Regions from separate parts of the Parageobacillus caldoxylosilyticus genome, predicted to be linked through region 2. Evidence: predicted binding sites of a transcription regulator. Region 2 holds the regulator's gene; each other region holds the start of a gene.
What was found. Region 2 encodes CtsR, which represses protease genes until heat stress. Its sites were predicted from a motif close to ATGGTCAATAAAGGTCAAACA; they were not measured.
Positions count from the first base shown of each region.

Region 1 (5,342 bases), 660 kb from region 2:
CCGCTAATTACATAACCATTTACCAAACGAATAGTTATGCTAATTTATATTTTGTACCCCTAATCCGTATCCGTTACGCCTGCAAGCGCTTTTTGTTTTTTATCCACCAAAATAATTCCTCTATCGTGTCTAGAGAAGATAGAGGAATTTACGGGAGCTCGTTATATTTCCTGAAAAATTTAATAATTTCCTGTGCCAATTGGTAGTTCTTTTCCGGTAAGTAATAAACAACAAGAACACGATCGTTCATCGCTTTCATCCATTGCTCATACTTGCGGCAATGAAGCGACGATGGATAATGGGTCACTCCTGATAATTGCCATATTTTAACCGGAACTTGGTGTGGGATGAGAAGCAGCGAAGGAACTGCTTTTTCGACGTTTGCTTCTTCTATGTCATAGGCAAGCGCAATCTCCTTTACCATGCGCTTATAAAAAAATTGATTTTCCTTTTCATATTCGAGCTGGGCGCGCAAATCGAGACAAGGGGTTAACATCACAACCGCACGGATTTGTTTCGGCATCGCTTCAAGAAGCTGCAAAGCAACGAGCGCTCCCATTCCTTCGGCAAGAATGTAAATGCGATTGTTTAAAATTTCACTTTTCAATACGTAGTAAATCAGCTGCTTCGCTAGACGTACCGCTTTGGAGCTTCCCCAATGCCGGCCATACAGATGAGAGTAAAATACTGTGTAACCATATTCGAGCATCTGATCAAGAAGATTGCGGCGACCTTTATGCTCGATCCAAAAACTTGTATGCTCGTTTACAAAATGGTTCGTATCACCAATAATAAAGAGAGCAAATCCATTTGGGCGTTCCGGCAGATGAATAATGCACCATTGGTCATCGAGCTGAAAAAACCGTTGTTGAACCGTCATATGGATATTCACCCTTGTTTTACGATGCATAATTGTACAGTATACCATATGCGGCGCATAATAAAACGTATGGGTATATGCCTAATGAGCAAGTTGTGGTAAGATAAGAAAAGGAATTTGAAATGATGGGAGGAATAAGAAGATGCGGCTGTTTTGGACGTTTTTCTGGACGTTTCTGTTAGTGCAGATGGCTACCTATGTAATGGGATCCATGCAAGGAATCACCTATAATTTTTCTACCGGAGCCTTACTGGGCGTCATTGTGACCGTTCTCATCTTTATTGTCGCCAGTCTGATTCCGGATGAGCCGGTAGAACATCACCATCATTAATCACTTGCATCATAACAAAAGGCTGTCCACGATTTGGACAGCCTTTTGTTATGATTGCGTTTTTATCACAATTTGCCCGTTTTCATAATCGACCACTACCGTACTGTAATCTTTCACCCGTCCAGCAATGATTTCTTTCGCCAGCGGGGTTTCAATTTGCTTTTGCATAAACCGTTTCAACGGCCGCGCTCCGTAAACCGGGTCAAATCCAGATTCAGCGATATATTCTTTTGCCTTATCTGTCAAAGAAAGCGAAATATGGCGGTCGCTGAGCCGTTTGGATAATTCGTTGGCAAATTTCGAGACAATTCCTTTTATTTCATTCATCGTCAGCGGCTTAAACAAAACAATATCATCGATGCGGTTTAAAAATTCCGGACGGAAATGGGCACGCAGCTGCTGCAAGACTTGTTCGCGCGTTTCTTCTTTAATTTCCCCGCCTTCCGTCCCCCCTTCTAGCAGCAGGTGGGAGCCGATATTGGACGTCATAATCACAACCGTGTTTTTAAAATCAACGGTGCGCCCTTGCGAATCAGTAATCCGCCCGTCATCGAGCATTTGCAGCAAAATATTAAACACTTCTGGATGCGCTTTTTCGATTTCGTCTAATAAGATGACGGAATACGGTTTGCGCCGCACCGCTTCGGTCAGCTGCCCGCCTTCTTCATAGCCGACATAGCCTGGAGGAGCGCCGATTAAGCGGGAAACGGCATGTTTTTCCATATACTCGGACATATCGATGCGAATCATTTGTTCTTCGCTGTCAAATAATGCTTGTGCCAACGTTTTCGCCAATTCTGTCTTTCCGACGCCGGTCGGTCCTAAAAAGATAAACGAACCGATCGGACGGTTTGGATCTTTAATGCCGGCACGCGCCCGCAGCACCGCATCAGCCACTAGTTCCACCGCTTCGTCCTGTCCGATGACCCGTTCATGCAACAGTTCATGCAAGCGCAGCAGCTTTTCCCGTTCTCCTTCGACAAGCCTTGTCAACGGAATTCCCGTCCAGCGCGAAACGATTTCGGCGATTTCCTCTTCTGTTACTTCCTCGCGAAGCAGCCTTCCCTCATTATTTTCGTTCATTTCTTGTTCTAGCTGCTTTAATTGTTTCTCAAGCTGCGGAATGCGGCCGTGGCGGAGTTCCGCTGCTTTGTTCAAATCATATTCATTTTCTGCTTCTTCTAACTCACGCTTTGCTTTTTCCAGCGCCTCGCGCACATCGCGCACACGCCCAATTGCTGCTTTTTCCTGCTGCCATTGCGCTTTCATGCTGTTTGCCTTTTCCCGTAAATCCGCAAGTTCCTTTGTGAGCGCTTCAAGGCGTTCTTTGCTCGCCTCATCCGTTTCTTTTCGCAGCGCCGCTTCTTCGATTTCCAGCTGCATAACGCGGCGCATCACTTCATCCAACTCCGACGGCATCGAGTCCATTTCCGTACGAATCGTCGCGCACGCCTCATCAACTAAGTCAATCGCTTTATCCGGCAAAAAGCGGTCAGAAATGTAGCGGTCTGCCAATGTCGCGGCGGCAACGAGAGCACGGTCATGAATTTTTACGCCATGATGGACCTCAAACCGCTCTTTTAAGCCGCGCAAAATCGAAATCGTATCTTCCACGCTCGGTTCTTCGACAAGCACTTGCTGGAAGCGGCGTTCGAGCGCCGGATCTTTTTCGATATATTGCCGGTATTCATCCAGTGTCGTCGCACCGATGCAGTGCAGCTCCCCGCGCGCCAGCATCGGTTTCAGCATATTGCCGGCATCCATTGCGCCTTCCGCCCTGCCGGCGCCGACAATCGTATGCAATTCATCGATAAATAAAATAATCCGACCTTCACTTTTCTTTATTTCGTTTAACACCGCTTTTAAACGCTCTTCAAATTCGCCGCGGAATTTTGCGCCCGCGACAAGTGAGCTCATATCTAACGCAAAAATCGTTTTGTCCTTTAATCCTTCGGGAACGTCTTTGCGGACAATGCGCTGCGCTAAGCCTTCGACAATTGCCGTTTTTCCGACCCCCGGTTCACCGATTAATACCGGATTGTTTTTGGTTTTCCGCGATAAAATGCGAATAACGCGGCGAATTTCGCTGTCGCGGCCGATCACCGGATCGATTTTTCCCGCTTTCACTTCCGCGACTAAATCGCGTCCATATTTTTTTAACGCTTCGTATGTAGCTTCTGGCGTCGGACTTGTCACGCGCTGATTCCCCCTTATTTCCACCAATACTTTCCATAATGAAGAACGATGAATGCCGTAGCGGCGAAAAAGCTCACCGATATCATCCGTTTCTGATGCCATTGCAAGCAGCAAATGCTCTACGGAAATATATTCATCTTGCATCGTTTTCGCTTCTTTTTCTGCATTCGTCAAGACCTTCTGCAGCCGTGAAGACAAATAAACGTTTTCTGCCCCCGCTCCTAGCACTTCCGGCTTTTTCTTTAACAACACTTGCAGTTCATGAATGAATGCATCTATATTAACACGCAACAGTGTGAATATTCTTTTGGCAAGTCCTTCTTCTTGCTGCAATAAGGCCAGCAGCAAATGTTCGACATCGAGCTGCTGATGGTGATGTTTCACAGCAGTCGACTGGGCCGTCATCAAAGCCTCTTGCACTTTTTCGGTAAATTTTTGAATATCCACACTGACTTCCCTCCTTTTTGACCTTCTTTGACCTTTATGTATATTATAGCGGATGCTTGCTTGTTATTTCAAATAGAAAGCCACTCCTTGACCGGAATGGCTTTATGGAGGGTAAAAATCCATCACGAAAACGTTCTTTTTTATCCCTTTAACGTTTAGCAACTAATAGCGACGCCGATTTTTCTCGGCTTATTGTCGTTACGGTTTGCGCATATACGTCCAATGACGATTATGATTCGATGTTTCCGGAAACGTATCTCCTGCTTTGAGCTTGATTTTTTTCGGATTCTTGACATTATCTCCTGTCTCGCCAATTTCGATGTATACTCCGTTGTTCGGCGCTTTATCTCCTGGTTGAAAATGGCGTTGTTGGCCCATTGTCGTATTCCCCCTTATTCAGAGTACATTTTTATCATTCCCTCCTCCATGTTTGTTCATAACCAAGCAAATAATGGTGGCATAAAAAACACCGGGCATATTCCCGGTGCTACTTCCTTATAACAAAGAAACTAAAATCGCTTTTTGCACGTGGAGGCGATTGCCTGCCTGCTGAAATACGTATGAATTCGGTCCATCAATCACATCCGCAGTCACTTCTTCACCGCGATGGGCCGGCAGGCAATGCAAAAACATATAATCCGGTTTCGCATGTTTCACTAATTTATCATTGACCTGAAACTCCTGGAATGCAGCAAGACGCTGCTCGCTTTCCTGCTCCTGTCCCATGCTCGTCCATACATCCGTATAAATAACGTCGGCATCGGCGACGGCTTCGATTGGGTCGTGTGTCACCGCGATGGCAGCTCCGCTTTGTTTCCCAATTTGCACGGCTGCATTTACATAAGTTTCTTTCGGTTCATAGCCAGACGGACAAGCAATGGTGCAGTCCATGCCGACCTTGGCAGCGGCAATCATCAGCGCATGAGCGACATTGTTTCCGTCGCCGACATAAGCAAGTTTCAACCCTTTTAACTCCTTCTTTACTTCATAAATCGTCAATAAGTCGGCAAGCGCCTGGCACGGATGATCATCGTCTGTCAATCCATTAATCACCGGAATCGTCGCATATTGAGCAAGCTCCTCCACTTTGCTATGCGCAAACGTACGAATCATAATCGCATCCACATATTGTGACAGCACTCGTGCGGTATCGGCAATCGTTTCGCCGCGTCCGAGCTGCAAATCATTGCTGTTTAAATAAAGCGCGCTTCCACCGAGCTGAATCATGCCGACTTCAAACGATACTCTCGTGCGCGTAGATGGCTTTTCAAAAATCATCGCCAACGTTTTTCTGGTAAGCGGAGTATAAGATTGTCCGGCAAGCTGCTTTTCTTTTAACTGCGCAGCAAGCGCCAGTAAATCATGAATGTCTTCTGCCGAAATATCCATCAATGTTAAAAAATCTTTTCCTTTTAGGGAAACGACTGTGTTCATACGATCACCGCTTTCTCCATTTGTTTTTTCTTTTCAAGCCACTCTTGAACCGAT
Region 1 covers NZ_CP040553.1:953,746-959,087, forward strand. The annotation lists gene BV455_RS04900 (alpha/beta hydrolase) at 149-880, opposite strand; gene BV455_RS04905 (YjzD family protein) at 1,023-1,211, shown strand; gene clpB (ATP-dependent chaperone ClpB) at 1,260-3,854, opposite strand; gene BV455_RS04915 (YjzC family protein) at 4,053-4,232, opposite strand; gene argF (ornithine carbamoyltransferase) at 4,350-5,288, opposite strand; gene BV455_RS04925 (carbamoyl phosphate synthase large subunit) at 5,285-5,342, opposite strand, start outside.
Region 1: a site for CtsR is predicted at 3,869-3,889, ahead of clpB (ATP-dependent chaperone ClpB). Genes of this name have one in related genera too.

Region 2 (5,342 bases):
GAAACAGCCCAGATCACCAGCTAAGGTCCCAAAGTGCACGTTAAGTGGAAAAGGATGTGGAGTTGCCCAGACAACCAGGATGTTGGCTTAGAAGCAGCCATCATTTAAAGAGTGCGTAATAGCTCACTGGTCGAGTGACTCTGCGCCGAAAATGTACCGGGGCTAAACGTGCCACCGAAGCTGTGGGATGACCGCTGGTCATCGGTAGGGGAGCGTTCTAAGTGCGTCGAAGCGAGACCGGAAGGACTCGTGGAGCGCTTAGAAGTGAGAATGCCGGTGTGAGTAGCGAAAACAGAGGTGAGAATCCTCTGCACCGAAAGCCTAAGGGTTCCTGAGGAAGGTTCGTCCGCTCAGGGTTAGTCGGGACCTAAGCCGAGGCCGAAAGGCGTAGGTGATGGGCAACAGGTAGAGATTCCTGTACCACCTCCTCACCGTTCGAGCGATGGGGGGACGCAGGAAGGTAGGGCGAGCAGGCTGCTGGAATAGCCTGTCCAAGCGGTTAGGCTGCCAGATAGGCAAATCCGTCTGGCATAAAGGCTGAGCCGTGATGGCGAAGGGACCATCGGTCCCGAAGTCCCCGATCCTACACTGCCAAGAAAAGCCTCTAGCGAGGTGAGAGGTGCCCGTACCGCAAACCGACACAGGTAGGCGAGGAGAGAATCCTAAGGTGCGCGGGAGAACTCTCGTTAAGGAACTCGGCAAAATGACCCCGTAACTTCGGGAGAAGGGGTGCTCTCTTGGGTGATGAGCCCGAGGGAGCCGCAGTGAAAAGGCCCAAGCGACTGTTTATCAAAAACACAGGTCTCTGCGAAGCCGAAAGGCGAAGTATAGGGGCTGACACCTGCCCGGTGCTGGAAGGTTAAGGGGAGCGCTTAGCGAAAGCGAAGGTGCGAACCGAAGCCCCAGTAAACGGCGGCCGTAACTATAACGGTCCTAAGGTAGCGAAATTCCTTGTCGGGTAAGTTCCGACCCGCACGAAAGGTGTAACGACTTGGGCACTGTCTCAACGAGAGACCCGGTGAAATCATACTACCTGTGAAGATGCAGGTTACCCGCGACAGGACGGAAAGACCCCGTGGAGCTTTACTGCAGCCTGATATGGAATTTTGGTATCGCTTGTACAGGATAGGTGGGAGCCTGGGAAGCCGGAGCGCCAGCTTCGGTGGAGGCGCCGGTGGGATACCACCCTGGCGGTATTGAAATTCTAACCCGCACCCCTTATCGGGGTGGGAGACAGTGTCAGGTGGGCAGTTTGACTGGGGCGGTCGCCTCCCAAAAGGTAACGGAGGCGCCCAAAGGTTCCCTCAGAATGGTTGGAAATCATTCGGAGAGTGCAAAGGCACAAGGGAGCTTGACTGCGAGACGGACAGGTCGAGCAGGGACGAAAGTCGGGCTTAGTGATCCGGTGGTTCCGTATGGAAGGGCCATCGCTCAACGGATAAAAGCTACCCCGGGGATAACAGGCTGATCTCCCCCAAGAGTCCACATCGACGGGGAGGTTTGGCACCTCGATGTCGGCTCATCGCATCCTGGGGCTGTAGTCGGTCCCAAGGGTTGGGCTGTTCGCCCATTAAAGCGGTACGCGAGCTGGGTTCAGAACGTCGTGAGACAGTTCGGTCCCTATCCGTCGCGGGCGCAGGAAATTTGAGAGGAGCTGTCCTTAGTACGAGAGGACCGGGATGGACGCACCGCTGGTGTACCAGTTGTCCCGCCAGGGGCACCGCTGGGTAGCTATGTGCGGAAGGGATAAGCGCTGAAAGCATCTAAGCGTGAAGCCCCCCTCAAGATGAGATTTCCCATCGCGTCAAGCGAGTAAGATCCCTCGAAGATGACGAGGTCGATAGGTCCGAGGTGGAAGCGTGGCGACACGTGGAGCTGACGGATACTAATCGATCGAGGACTTAACCAAGAAAAGCGTAGGCGAGCGGTTCGCCGCGAAGGGCAAATGTTCTTCGCCTGGAGGGATGCTTGCATCCCGAAGGCGAAGGTTATTTGACCCCGAGCGGCGGCGAGCCGGAGCTAGACAGTACGAAAAGCGCAGGACGCCCGGCTTCTTCCAAGCAGACGGTTATCTAGTTTTGAAGGAATGAAAACCTCTTGACAATGAGTATAGTTCCATTATAATAAAACTTGTCCATTACTTGCCTAGTGACTATAGCGGAGAGGAAACACCCGTTCCCATCCCGAACACGGAAGTTAAGCTCTCCAGCGCCGATGGTAGTTGGGGCCAGCGCCCCTGCAAGAGTAGGTCGTCGCTAGGCAGGATGAAGAAGCATGTCTTTCTTATGAAGGGCATGCTTCTTTTTTTGCCTCATTTGTTTATTTTTCTTTCCTTGACCATATGTAAAACCGATATTGGTGTTTCATTTTTGGCAAAAAAGGATATCCTATGACTAGTCATTTTTGTCGGTAACTCTTGCATTTTTTTGTAATACACTATATAGTAGAGGTAAGGTCAAATATAGTCAAAGTCAACTTTGATTGTTAAGGAGGAGGGTAGAGTGCCAAATATTTCTGATATCATTGAGCAATATTTAAAACAGGTATTAAATATGAGCGACGAAGACATTGTCGAGATTAAACGCAGTGAAATTGCTAATAAATTTCAGTGCGTTCCATCACAAATTAATTATGTGATCAATACAAGGTTTACGCTCGAGAGAGGGTATATTGTCGAAAGCAAACGTGGAGGCGGCGGCTATATCCGCATTATGAAAGTGAAAACGAAAAGCGAGGCGCAATTAATCGATCAATTGTTGGAATTAGTCGGACACCGCATCAGCCAATCCAATGCAGAAGATATCATTGAACGCCTTGTCGAGGAAAAAGTCATTTCTGAGCGGGAAGCAAAGATTATGTTAAGCGTGATGGATCGCTCTGTTTTATATATCGATTTGCCGCAGCGGGATGAGCTGCGGGCGCGCATGCTCAAAGCGATGTTAACATCGCTGAAATACAAATAGGGGAGGGGACCGCGTTGATATGTCAAGAGTGTAAACAAAGACCAGCGACGATGCATTTTACGAAAATTATCAACGGCGAAAAAACCGAATTTCATCTTTGTGAACAATGCGCGAAAGAGCATGGCGATATGTTTATGTTTTACGAAAACGATGATTTTTCTTTAAACAATCTATTAGCCGGATTGCTTAATTTCCAAACGCCGATGAAAGAAATGACCACCAATACGTTCTCAGGCCCGGATATTTTACAATGTGAAACATGTAAAATGACCTATCATCAATTCACCCAAATCGGGCGCTTTGGCTGCTCCGACTGTTATCGGACATTTGCGCGATATTTGCCCCCAATATTAAAAAGACTTCATAGCGGAAATACGACCCATTCCGGGAAAATACCGAAACGAAAAGGCGGAGTGCTTCATCTGCGCAAACAAATCTTCGTCCTAAAACAAAAGCTGCAGGAACTTGTAGCGAGAGAGGAATTTGAAAAGGCGGCAGAAGTCCGCGACCAAATTCGTTCTTTGGAATATCAGCTGCGTCAGCGTGGAGAGGGGGAAATGTAGCGGTATGTCATTTGAAAAGTTTTTTAATACGGCCGTTAGTTCTTGGATGAGCCAGGAAGGTCCTGATTCCGATATCGTGTTAAGCAGCCGTATCCGTTTGGCACGAAACATCGTTGACTTCCGTTTCCCAACCGTGTTTAGCAGCGAGGAGGCACAACAAATTGTTTCCCTATTCGAACAGACATTTGCCCATCGCTCTTATCATTCGGTCGGACGTTTTGAATTGTTAAAAATGTCAGAGCTTCAGCCGATTGAAAAAAGGGTATTAGTAGAAAAACATCTAATTAGCCCACATTTGGCAGAAGATTCGCCATTCGGTGCTTGCCTGCTATCGGAAAATGAAGAAGTGAGTATTATGATTAACGAAGAAGACCATATTCGCATTCAATGCTTATTTCCAGGGTTGCAATTAACCGAAGCATTGGAAGCAGCGAATGAGCTGGATGATTGGATTGAAGAGCATGTGAATTATGCCTTCGATGAAAAACTCGGCTATTTAACAAGCTGCCCAACCAACGTTGGGACAGGGATGCGCGCCTCTGTGATGATGCACCTTCCTGCCCTCGTTTTAACACAGCAAATCAACCGCATTATTCCAGCTATTAATCAATTGGGGTTGGTAGTACGCGGAACATACGGAGAAGGAAGTGAGGCTTTAGGTAATATATTTCAAATATCAAACCAAATTACATTAGGAAAATCAGAGGAAGATATTGTCGAAGATTTACAAAGCATCGTTAAGCAATTAATCGCCCAAGAGCGAATGGCAAGGGAGGCATTAGTCAAAACTTTAAACATAAAATTAGAAGACAGAGTATTCCGCTCGTATGGAATATTGGCCAACTGTCGGATGATTGAATCGAAAGAAGCGGCGCAGTGTTTGTCCGACGTGCGTTTAGGAATTGATTTAGGATACATTAAAAATATTTCGCGCAATATTTTAAATGAGCTAATGATTTTGACGCAGCCTGGGTTTTTGCAACAATACGCCGGCGGTGCGCTGAGACCAGAGGAGAGGGATGTTCGTCGAGCGGCATTAATACGGGAACGTCTGAAAATGGAAGAGAGAAAAAATATGGAGGGTGATGAATAATGATGTTTGGCAGATTTACGGAACGGGCGCAAAAAGTATTAGCGCTAGCCCAAGAAGAAGCGATACGCCTGGGCCATAACAATATTGGCACGGAACATATTTTGTTAGGACTGATCCGCGAAGGGGAAGGAATCGCAGCGAAAGCATTAATGGCGTTGGGACTTGGGCCGGAAAAAATTCAAAAAGAAGTGGAGTCGCTGATTGGTCGCGGACAAGAAGTTTCCCATACGATTCACTATACACCGCGGGCGAAAAAGGTTATTGAATTATCCATGGACGAAGCGAGAAAACTTGGCCATTCCTATGTGGGCACCGAACATATTTTGCTTGGTCTTATTCGCGAAGGCGAAGGGGTGGCGGCCCGTGTACTTAACAACTTGGGAGTCAGCTTGAATAAAGCGCGCCAGCAAGTATTGCAGCTGCTCGGAAGCAACGAATCGGTTTCGGGCCATTCAGGAAGCGGTGCTTCCCATGTCAGCACGCCGACATTAGACAGCTTGGCCCGCGATTTAACGGCGATTGCCCGCGAAGGTCGATTGGACCCTGTTATTGGCCGAAGCAAAGAAATTCAGCGCGTAATTGAAGTGTTAAGCCGGCGCACGAAAAATAACCCGGTGTTGATCGGGGAGCCTGGTGTAGGGAAAACGGCAATTGCTGAAGGGCTTGCGCAGCAAATTGTCAACAATGAAGTGCCGGAAACGCTCCGCGATAAGCGGGTGATGA
Region 2 covers NZ_CP040553.1:1,618,354-1,623,695, reverse strand. The annotation lists rRNA gene BV455_RS08305 (23S ribosomal RNA) at 1-1,909, shown strand, start outside; rRNA gene rrf (5S ribosomal RNA) at 2,145-2,261, shown strand; gene BV455_RS08295 (CtsR family transcriptional regulator) at 2,502-2,963, shown strand; gene BV455_RS08290 (protein-arginine kinase activator protein McsA) at 2,978-3,526, shown strand; gene BV455_RS08285 (protein-arginine kinase McsB) at 3,531-4,619, shown strand; gene clpC (ATP-dependent protease ATP-binding subunit ClpC) at 4,619-5,342, shown strand, end outside.

Region 3 (5,342 bases), 560 kb from region 2:
GAAAGGAAAAGCATAAATGAAAGAGAAAATGCAACCAAAAATGGTCATCATTGGCGGCGGCACAGGGCTCCCTGTATTATTGCGCGGGTTGAAGCATCATGATATTGATATTACGGCGATTGTCACTGTCGCCGATGATGGGGGCAGTTCAGGGAGATTGCGCGATGAATTGCGAATTCCGCCGCCGGGGGATGTGCGCAACGTGTTGGCGGCGCTGTCAGATGTCGAACCGCTTATCGTTGAATTGTTCCAGCATCGTTTTCAAAACGGCAATGGATTGTCAGGTCATTCATTGGGAAATTTAATCTTGGCAGCGCTGACGTCGATTACGGGAGATTTTGTCAAGGCGATCCGTGAGATGAGCAAGGTGTTGAACGTACACGGGCAAGTGTTGCCGGCAGCGAATAAAAGCGTTGTCCTTCATGCGGAAATGGAAGACGGCGCCATTGTTTCTGGGGAGTCAAAAATCCCTTATTCCGGAAAAAAAATTAAAAGAGTGTTTTTGACCCCGGAAGATATTGAACCGCTTCCGGAAACGATTGAAGCGATTCGTCAGGCCGATTTAATCGTTGTTGGCCCGGGGAGTTTATATACGAGCATTTTGCCGAACTTGCTCGTGCCGAAAATTGGCCAGGAAGTTTGCCAGGCGAAGGCAAAAAAAGTGTATATATGCAACATTATGACCCAGGCGGGAGAAACGCTGCATTATACGGTCAGCGATCATGTCAAAGCCCTGCATGACCATATGGGATGTTTCTTTCTTGATGTGGTCGTTGTCAATAACGGCCAAATTCCGGAAGACATTCAACAACGCTATGCACAAGAGCTGGCGGAACCGGTGCAAGATGACAGCGACCGGCTTGCGGAATTAGGGATTCGCGTGATCCGCGATCATATCGTCAGCTATGAGGATCAAGTCATCCGTCATGATACGAAAAAAGTGGCGTCATTGCTTCTTTCGCTGATTACAGCACCTCCTTCTTCCTAATGGCGCGCGTTGAACTAATGGAGGTGACGATACATGTCGTTTGCGTCAGAGACAAAAAAAGAGCTGACCAATTTAGAAGTCAAGCCGTGCTGCTTAAAGGCAGAATTGTCCGCCCTTCTCCGCATGAACGGCTCCTTGTCGTTTTCCAACCGGAAAATGATTGTCGATGTACAAACGGAAAACGCTGCCATTGCGCGGAGAATTTACACTTTGCTAAAGAAAGGGTATAACGTCACGGTAGAACTATTCGTCCGCAAAAAAATGCGCTTGAAAAAAAATAATGTGTACATTGTCCGCGTTATTGATGGCGCGCATGAGCTTTTAAAAGATTTGAAAATATTGAAGGAGGATTTTTCACTAATTCACGCGATTTCGCCGGAATTAGTGAAAAAAAAGTGCTGTAAGCGTTCTTATTTGCGAGGCGCGTTTCTTGCCGGCGGATCGGTCAACAATCCAGAAACGTCCTCGTACCATTTAGAGATTTTTTCCCTTTATGAAGAACATAACAATTCATTATGTGAATTAATGAACAGTCATTTTTTTCTGAATGCGAAAACGTTGGAACGAAAAAAAGGGTTTATTACTTATTTAAAAGAGGCAGAAAAAATTGCCGAGTTTTTAAATATTATCGGCGCCCATCAAGCGCTGCTGCGCTTTGAAGATATTCGCATTGTGCGCGATATGAGAAATTCGGTCAACCGGCTTGTCAACTGCGAAACGGCCAATCTCAATAAAACGATTGGCGCTGCGCTCCGTCAAGTCGAAAACATTCGCTACATTGACGAAACGATCGGATTAAGCTCCCTCCCGGATAAGCTGAGGGAAATTGCCGAATTGCGGATGAAGCATCAAGATGTGACGCTAAAAGAATTAGGCGAATTAGTATCCGGGGGCAAGATCAGCAAATCGGGGATTAACCACCGCTTGCGCAAAATCGATGAAATTGCCGAACGGCTGCGGGCTGGAAAGCCTGTTGATTTTCATAAATCATTATAAATAAAAGGGGAGATGGAGAATGATCGAGAAACAAGTAGAAGTCAAATTAAAAACGGGGTTGCAGGCGCGCCCTGCTGCGTTGTTTGTGCAAGAAGCGAATCGCTTTTCTTCTGATATTTTTGTGGAAAAGGACGGAAAGCGAGTAAACGCCAAAAGCATTATGGGACTAATGAGTCTAGCGATTAGCAGCGGTTCTGTCATTACGTTGATCGCGGACGGACCCGACGAAAAGGCAGCGATTGAAAAGCTGGCCAGCTATGTGCAAAAAGAGAAATAAAAAAGCGGCTGCTTCACACGATAGCGAAGCAGCCTTTTTATTTTACTTTTCATCCGAGCGCGTTAATACGCGGTCAATGATTCCGTATTCTTGCGCTTTTTGCGCCGTCATAAAGTTGTCACGATCGGTATCGCGTTCAATCACTTCAATCGGCTGACCCGTATTTTCAGAGAGAATGCGATTTAACTTATCACGCAAGAAAAGGATGCGTTTAGCGGCAATTTCGATTTCCGTTGCTTGACCTTGAGCGCCGCCAAGCGGTTGATGGATCATGATTTCGCTGTTTGGCAAAGCGAATCGTTTTCCTTTGGCGCCGCCAGCGAGCAAAAATGCTCCCATAGATGCAGCCATGCCGATGCAGATCGTCGAAACGTCCGGCTTAATAAATTGCATCGTATCGTAAATCGCTAAGCCGGCCGTAATCGAACCGCCTGGGCTGTTAATATAAAGCGAAATGTCTTTTTCCGGATCTTCCGCGGCTAAAAATAACAGCTGAGAGACGATCGAGTTCGCTACTTGATCATCAATCGGAGTGCCGAGAAAAATGATGCGGTCCTTTAATAAGCGGGAATAAATGTCATACGCACGTTCTCCGCGGTTGGTTTGTTCGATAACGGTAGGGATTAAATACATGAAGTTTCCTCCTTTGCCATTGACTAATCATATGTATTTTTATCATACCTTAATGGTCAATGAAGGTCAAACGAAACACCTTCGACCTTACATTTATAATTATTCGTGAACGATGTCAAACATCCCTCTTTTCATCATAACCTCTTTTCCATTTTTTAAACACATTTTCCCTCTTGCAATTTAGAGAAGTTTCTACTATAATTGAACATGCAACTGAACATGATGCCCTCGTAGTGTAGTGGATAGCACGAGAGATTCCGGTTCTCTTAGCGTGGGTTCGAATCCTGCCGAGGGCGTATCAATGCAAAACCTGCCGCAATTGCGGCAGGTTTTAGTCTGTTGACCAAATCGCTTTTCAACGGTTTGAAACAACCTTCAAGCTTATAGAGTTGTTTTTTCAGATAGACCTCCATATCGTGCTTACGGCACCAGCAAATGATGAAATACTAATTTTCGGGATAGTTCAACAAACTTTTGGATTGCTTATTATTACTCCAACTTTTTCTAGTTTCATGGTACTTCCTTCTATTTTCCATGCTCATCACTTTATGGAAAAGTAAACAGAAAAAGGGTTAGTCTTGGGAAGCTTATATTTTTTACAAGGAATACTATTTTCTCTTTGTGTAAAACACTCAATTAAGGTAAAAACCCTTTTTGGCTCAAATAGACTTGTTCATCGGGGAATACTTTTTTTAGTCTGTCATACACGATACGATATGCTGAAGGATCATACCATTCTTCCAAACCCAATTTTTCGTACATAGAAAAAATACTAAAGTTCTTTGCACAGTAAATCTGCCGATTTCTTTTTTATGTCTACCCAGGTCCCCCATTCCTCCTTACGGAACATCGAAACAGGCATTTGACGCACATAGCAGTATGAACAACCAAATGCACAACCAGCATACGGATTTAAAGAATAGCTATATCCAGAAAGAAACCCTGTTCCTTTATTTAGCAGTGTCTTCGGGTATTTGTAAAAAAATTCGACTTTCATGTGAAATCCTCCAAAGGTTCTACAGTAACATTAATCCAATGAAGCAATGTGCTTCGTGATACTATTAGGCATGCAGGTATCTCTCTCCTATAAGCGAACTTTCATTTTCTAACTGTAACAGTTGTTTCTTCATTTCCAAACCGCCCCGATATCCTGTCAGTGTTCCATTTTTACCGATCACACGATGGCAAGGTACGATAATTAAAACTGGATTGGCGCCAATAGCGGCTCCAACTGCACGTACCGAAAACGGTTTTTGAATATGATTCGCAATTTCCGAGTAAGACCGCGTGTGCCCGTACGGAATTTTGCGCAATGCGTTCCACACGGATAATTGAAATGGTGTACCGTATAAATCAAGAGGCTGTACAAAGGTCTTGCGCTGCCCCCAGAAATACTCTGTTAATTCGGCTGTATAAGGCTGCAATTTTTCATCATCTTGCATTAAAACGCTATTCGGTAAGTGTTTCTTTACCCAATTGGACAGCTCGTCAAATGGCTTATTCGGAGAACCCACGTAACAAAGCCCATTTGATGTCGCAGCTATATACATTTTCCATTGTTCATACACAAACAAAGTCCAATAAACCGTTAGATTATTTTTTGACACCATTATTTAACGCCTCCATCGTTATTTTATTGCTAATTAATTGGCGATAATCTGCCGGCGTATAACCCGTTTCTTTTTTAAACAAAGTGATAAAGTATGCTGTATTAGGAATGCCAACTGCCAAAGAAATTTCTGTAATGGTTTTATCCGAAGTGGCAAGATATTGAATTGTTTTGGAAATTCTTACCTTTCGGATATATTCGGCTGGGGTAATCCCCTTGATCCGTTTAAACGTACGGTGCAAATGGTAAGGGCTTCCATGGCACATATCCGCCAATATTTTTAAATTTAAAGGTTCGCTGTAATTCGTTTCAATGCATTGTGTGATTTGGTCCACCCAATCTTCATCTGGCAAACGCTCTCCAGTTGGTTTGCATCGTTTGCTTGGGCGAAAGTTTTCCGATAGGGCTTGCTGGGCACTGCGAAAAATGAGAATGTTTTCTTTTTTTGGAGCACGGGATTTGCAAGAAGGCCGGCAAAAGATACCCGTACTCTTTACAGCATAGAAAAATTTATCGTCATAGGATGAATCGTTTGAAACAATGGCTTGCCATATTTCATCTGTCAAATTTTCCACAATGGCACCTGTTTCATTCGCGTGATGAGGTACACGTTGAATATCCCCTTGTTTTCGTTGTGTTTTCATTTTCATTTCGTTTACCTCCATCGATGGTAGATTACCTATAGTATACCTTGAAACCAGATCGTATGTACGGTTTTACAATATAAAAGCAAGATTTCAAAATCAAACTGTAAAAGCGATATTTTGCTGCAAAAAGCAGTCAGTGAATTTTATGGACTTCGTCTTATCGGAATTCCCGATTTATTTGAGGCTCTGTGC
Region 3 covers NZ_CP040553.1:2,174,262-2,179,603, forward strand. The annotation lists gene rapZ (RNase adapter RapZ) at 1-20, shown strand, start outside; gene BV455_RS11000 (gluconeogenesis factor YvcK family protein) at 17-988, shown strand; gene whiA (DNA-binding protein WhiA) at 1,022-1,984, shown strand; gene BV455_RS11010 (HPr family phosphocarrier protein) at 2,004-2,261, shown strand; gene clpP (ATP-dependent Clp endopeptidase proteolytic subunit ClpP) at 2,304-2,894, opposite strand; tRNA gene BV455_RS11020 (tRNA-Arg) at 3,119-3,190, shown strand; partial or broken gene BV455_RS20950 (radical SAM protein) at 3,670-3,891, opposite strand; gene BV455_RS11030 (methylated-DNA--[protein]-cysteine S-methyltransferase) at 3,956-4,504, opposite strand; gene BV455_RS11035 (bifunctional transcriptional activator/DNA repair enzyme AdaA) at 4,488-5,153, opposite strand; partial or broken gene BV455_RS20375 (DNA-3-methyladenine glycosylase family protein) at 5,256-5,342, shown strand, end outside.
Region 3: a site for CtsR is predicted at 2,947-2,967, ahead of clpP (ATP-dependent Clp endopeptidase proteolytic subunit ClpP). Genes of this name have one in related genera too.